2 linked regions of the Aliamphritea ceti genome follow. The protein of the gene in region 1 interacts with the protein of each later gene in a pairwise test. Links are inferred from orthologs where the notes say so. Each region holds a gene or a part of one and is shown on either strand. Other genes may lie near its edges.

Region 1 (2,912 bases):
CCAGTTCAGCGGCTCGCTGGTCCAGCTTGTCGTGAGTAATAGTATCTACGACTGCCAGCGCAGCTGCACAGCATAAAGGGTTGCCGCCGTAAGTAGAACCGTGAGTACCCGGAATCAGGATCTCAGCAGCTTTACCGCGGGCCAGACAGGCACCAATTGGTACACCGTTACCCAGGCCTTTAGCTGTAGTAACAACGTCCGGAAGGATATCGTTCTGCTGATACGCAAAGTAGCTGCCGGTACGGCCATTACCTGTCTGAACTTCATCCAGCATTAACAGCCAGTCATGTTCATCACAAATATCGCGTAACTGGTTCAGATAGTTGTCGGCAGGAATGATAACGCCGCCTTCGCCCTGAATTGGCTCAACCAGAATAGCAACTACGTTCGGGTTGTTGGTCGCAATTTTGCGGATCGCTTCTACGTCATTAAACGGAGCACGTACAAAACCACTGACCAGAGGTTCAAAGCCTGCTTGCACAGCACGGTTACCGGTAGCGCTCAGGGTCGCCATGGTGCGGCCATGGAACGACCCGTCCATAACAATAGTAACTGGCTGGTCGATACCTTTGCCGTGGCCGTAGCGGCGTGCCAGTTTAATTGCAGCTTCATTGGCTTCTGCACCCGAGTTGCCGAAGAAAACGCTGTCCATGCCGGAGATTTGTGTCAGACGGCGGGCCAGACGTTCCTGATTCGGAATCGTGTACAGGTTTGATGTATGAATAAGCTGACTGGCCTGTTCGCTGATCGCAGTGGTGACAGCCGGGTGTGCGTGACCCAGGCCACAAACGGCAATACCGCTCAGTGCGTCCAGATATTTATGGCCATCTGTATCATACAGCCATGAGCCTTCGCCATGATCAAAGGCCACGGACAGGCGTGCATAAGTGTTCATTATGGGCTGTGTAGACATAAAGTCCCTCTTTGCGACATGTACCCATCGCCAATAAAAGAAGAAGTCTCGGCGTGGAAAAAACGGAAAAGTCTATTCAATCGTCGCTAGTTTAGCAATCTTTGCTGCAATTTATCTGTTCGGGCAGGGGATTCAGGCTTGAATTTATTGATCAGCGTCACAATGTTTTATAAAGACACAGATTAGGATAGTGGACTGCTCATTTGGAGCAGGCAGGTGGCTGAATTATTTCTTGAGTAAAACACTCGGGTTTATGGTAGGCTTGCGTTTTTTTTAACGCCCCCGCAGAAACGGGCGAAAGTTTTGACAGGTTTAAAGGTGTACTTATGAGCGTCGTTGATACCATTAAAGAGCAGATTGAATCTAATGATATTCTGCTATACATGAAGGGCACGCCCCGTTTCCCTCAGTGTGGTTTTTCTTCCCGTACTGTTGAAGCGGTTATGGAGTGTGGCGAGCGTTTTGCTTTCGTAAACATTCTGGAAAACCCGGAAATCCGTTCAGAGCTGCCAAAATACGCTAACTGGCCAACGTTCCCGCAGTTGTGGGTAAAAGGTGAGTTGATTGGCGGTTGTGACATCGTTGTAGAAATGGCTGCCAGTGGCGAGCTTAAAGAGCTGATTGCTGAAGCTGCTCCTAGCCAGCCTGAAGGCGAGTAAGCCTCTGGTGAATCAGCAAGCTGGTAATTAATATTCTTTATCGTTTTTATTGTCTGGTTTAATTAGTCTAATAAGAACTATCTGCTATGCTGATTCGCACTTAATTTGTGCGCGGGTAACCGCTGTATTTTTAATTCATTTAAGAGAGAACTAAACATGGCCGTATTAGTAGGTAAGAACGCTCCAGACTTTACAGCTCCAGCAGTACTGGGAAACGGTGAAATCGTTGATGCTTTTACACTGTCTGAAGCAACTAAAGGCAAGAAAGCTGTTGTATTCTTCTACCCACTGGACTTCACTTTCGTATGTCCTTCTGAGCTGCTGGCTTTCGATCACCGTATCGAAGAGTTCGCTAAGCGTGGCGTTGAAGTAATCGGTGTTTCTATCGACTCTCACTTCTCTCACAATGCATGGCGTAACACACCTGTTGAAGCAGGTGGTATCGGTCCTGTTAAGTACACTCTGGTTGCTGACATGACTCACAGCATCTGTAAAGATTACGATGTTGAATCTGAAGGTGGTGTTGCTTTCCGTGGTTCTTTCCTGATCGACGAAGATGGTCTGGTACGTCACCAGGTTGTTAACGATCTGCCACTGGGCCGTAACGTTGACGAAATGCTGCGTATGGTTGATGCGCTGGCTTTCCACCAGAAGAACGGTGAAGTTTGCCCGGCTGGTTGGAGCGAAGGTGATGAAGGTATGGTTGCTTCTCCTGAAGGTGTTGCAAGCTACCTGTCTGACAACGCTGACAAGCTGTAAGATTTAAATATCTGAAAAAAAACCGCCTTTATGGCGGTTTTTTTGTGTCTGGATTTTAGTTTCAGCTGTTGTGCGTTTGTATAGCTGTATATGAAATATGCATGCCTGACATACCTATTTATAATGATCATTCTGCCTGTTCATCGGGTATGATGTTTGATCGTCCTGCGCTTGCTTATCGGTAAGTTCTTTACCTGTGTTGTAGCGGGCATTTTGCTTTTACTAAATAGCCCGGCTAAATGGTTTGACTAAAGAGTTTGATTAAAGAGTTCAGCCAGTTAGCCCTATTAAATAATTTCACTAATTAATTCCGGAATTTTTCTGTGCCGAATAAATCCTATACGGGGCAAATGCCGTTCGCTGAGTTTGTCACGCTTATGGCGATGATGATGTCGCTGGTTGCCCTGGCGATTGATGCAATGTTGCCAGCGTTAGCACTAATGGGAGATGCCCTGCAGGTTGCAGACATTAATGATGTGCAGCTGGTGGTATCTGTTTTGTTTTTAGGCATGGCAGTGGGGCAGCTGTGTTACGGACCTGCATCTGACAGCTTTGGCCGCCGACCTGTGATGTACCTGGGG
Region 2 (2,825 bases), 2.5 Mb from region 1 along the record:
GTCAATTGCTGTTTCATGTTTGCTATTTGACAATCCGTAAAGAGGGCAGCGCCGTAGCGCTGCTGAAAAATAAAAAAAAGTCGGCAGGCAAAAACTGTTAACCCGGCACGCGTTTAATCTTAGCGCCTAATAGTTGCAGTTTTTCTTCAATACACTCATAACCACGGTCAATGTGATAAATCCGCTCTATAACGGTTTCACCTTCAGCAAGGATCGCGGCGATAACCAGACTCGCAGAAGCACGTAAGTCAGTTGCCATTACTGGTGCACCGGTCAGTTTGTCGACACCTTCCATAATTGCCGTATTGCCTTCAATCGTAATCTTGGCGCCCATGCGGATCATTTCCTGCATGTGCATGAAACGGTTTTCAAAAACCGTTTCTTTAATCCGGCTTACACCTTCTGCCACTATGTTCATAGCAGCAAACTGCGCCTGCATGTCAGTCGGGAATGCAGGATAAGGCGCTGTTACCAAATTAACCGCTTTCGGACGTTTACCGTGCATATCCAGCTCAATCCAGTCTTTACCGGTTTTAATCTCTGCACCGGCTTCTTCCAGCTTTTGAATGACAGCATCCAGAATATCAGGACGCGTATTCTTTACCCGGATAGATCCGCGAGTCGCTGCAGCCGCAACCAGATAAGTACCCGTTTCAATTCGGTCGGCAACAACAGGGAAATGACAAGCTTTCAAAGAAGGCACACCATTCACAATGATGGTATCGGTACCCTGACCGGTAATATCAGCACCCATTGCTATAAGGAACTCAGCCAGGTCAACAACTTCCGGTTCACGTGCAGCGTTTTCAATAATACTCTGACCTTCAGCCAGTGCTGCAGCCATCAGAATATTCTCGGTACCTGTTACTGTAACCATATCAAAGAATACACGGCCACCTTTGAGACGCCCGTCACAGGTTGCACGAATAAAACCTTCTTCCAATACAATCGTCGCACCCAGGGCTTCAAGACCTTTGATGTGCAGATCCACAGGACGGCTACCTATTGCACAACCACCAGGCAACGACACTTCAGCATGACCAAAGTGCGCCAGCAAAGGCCCAAGTACCAGAATTGACGCCCGCATGGTTTTTACCAGCTCATAAGGCGCCACTGTTGAATTAATCGTGCGGGTATCAATCTCAACACTTAGCTTTTCATCTACAGTGAGATCTACGCCCATCTGACGCAACAACTCTAGCATAGTCGTAATATCATGCAGATGGGGCAGGTTGCTGATAGTAACAGGTTCATCAGCCAGCAAACTTGCCGCCAAAATAGGCAATGCAGAGTTTTTCGCACCGGAAATCTTTACATCGCCCTGTAACCGGCTTCCACCGGTAATAATTAATTTATCCATTACGCGTTTGCCTTATCAAATTAATTCTGTAATTCAGCCCACTGAGTAGGCGTATATGTTTTGATAGTCAGCGCATGAATACTGCCGTTAGCAATCTCTTCAGCCAAACACTGGGATACCAGTTGCTGCTTTTTAACCGGACGTAAGCCTTCAAAAACCTCACCGACAACGGTTACCTGGAAATTACAACCTTCACCTTCAGGGTAGACAACACAACCTTCCAGTTTGCTCTCCAGTAACTGCTTAACTTGTTCGATTTGCATGCAAAATACCGCTTAAATTTGGGAGGAAAAATAACAGACGAAATGATAGCCGATTACGATATAAAAGGCGACGGGATGATAACAGAGATGCTCGGAATTCCTGTATCTGATCTATATAAAACGACTCACTTCCAGATACGGGTGGCAGAAATACCGACGAGCTCTGCCATTTGTACCATTTCATCAGGAAAATTACGGGCTTCAAGTACTGCATTACTTTGTTCGGCAACGCGCAGACAGCTCAACCAGTACGCCAGCGCAGAGCTGTCTACACGGTTAATACCGGAAAAATCCACTACTGCGTTCCCTTTCAGAGCATCCAGGCAGGCATTCGTTACCTGTCGTGCATTCTCTGAAGTCGCAAAAACAAGGTCACCACTTAACACCAATGTATCAGCTGATTCCTGTTTACAACTGAAAGTCGCCATTTACTTGCTCACATCCGTCTGAACCTGAGCTTTCCAGTTAGCAATGACTTTAGCAACATCACCGCGATTCTTCTTAACAAGTGAAGCGAACTGATTCTTAAAATTCAGGCGCAGATTAATACCGTCCAAATGAACATTTACCAGCTTCCAGCCATCTTTCTGCTGCAACATATAGTAATCAAGTTTGTAGGTTGCACTACCACCGGAGCGGACTTTAACACTTACAATTTGCTTATTCGGCTTAGGACTTGGACGGCCCTCCGGTAACAATTCGTAACCCGTAATTTCAAAACCAACCAGTGCTTTAGCATAGGTTCTGATCAAAGTGCTTTTAAAGACACCTGTAAACTCGGTACGCTCATTATCGGTCGCCTTACGGTAATACTTTCCCATTACCCGCTTAGCAATATATTCAAAATCAACAACCGGAACCAACAGACGCTCAACCTCATTCAACAAAGGCGTATTATCGGTATCAGTCGTCAGTGATGAATCACCTAGAATATTTATAAGCTCTGCGCTGGTGTTATCCACAGGTTCACTGGCAGCTTGCCAGGACGCGTAGGTAACAGGACTGGTTGCAACCAGTATCACCAGACAAAAAACAGACAAAATTTTACGCATAACCTTTCTCTTTACTCTGTCGCTTCATTGAACAAAAATTTGCCAATAAGCTCTTCTAACACCAGTGCAGACTGAGTATCTTCAATCAGGTCTCCGTCCTGCAGCATTTCTTCATCGGCTCCAGTAGCTATGCCAATATATTTTTCACCC

The links. Proteins that work in one complex are often made in the same cells at the same time.
Region 2: the proteins of grxD (region 1) and OCU49_RS06265 interact in binary tests that used the Escherichia coli proteins (3 or more experiments, as listed by UniProt). The link is inferred for Aliamphritea ceti from one-to-one orthologs.

The regions. Positions count from the first base shown.
Region 1 is NZ_AP025282.1:3,900,353-3,903,264, reverse strand. Bases 1-2,905 are described here. They hold grxD (Grx4 family monothiol glutaredoxin), read left to right. Parts: upstream 1-1,239; coding sequence 1,240-1,572; downstream 1,573-2,905. Other genes in these bases: OCU49_RS17840 (multidrug effflux MFS transporter), read left to right, coding at 2,655-2,905; OCU49_RS17845 (peroxiredoxin), read left to right, coding at 1,729-2,331; OCU49_RS17855 (aspartate aminotransferase family protein), read right to left, coding at 1-913. Also shown: more of OCU49_RS17840, read left to right, coding at 2,906-2,912. UniProt on the Escherichia coli protein: Monothiol glutaredoxin involved in the biogenesis of iron-sulfur clusters.
Region 2 is NZ_AP025282.1:1,366,273-1,369,097, reverse strand. The notes cover bases 3-2,820. They hold OCU49_RS06265 (BolA family protein), read right to left. Parts: upstream 1,624-2,820; coding sequence 1,381-1,623; downstream 3-1,380. Other genes in these bases: mlaD (outer membrane lipid asymmetry maintenance protein MlaD), read right to left, coding at 2,687-2,820; OCU49_RS06255 (MlaC/ttg2D family ABC transporter substrate-binding protein), read right to left, coding at 2,052-2,675; OCU49_RS06260 (STAS domain-containing protein), read right to left, coding at 1,749-2,051; murA (UDP-N-acetylglucosamine 1-carboxyvinyltransferase), read right to left, coding at 98-1,360; hisG (ATP phosphoribosyltransferase), read right to left, coding at 3-17. Also shown: more of hisG, read right to left, coding at 1-2; more of mlaD, read right to left, coding at 2,821-2,825. UniProt on the Escherichia coli protein: Involved in cell resistance against acid stress.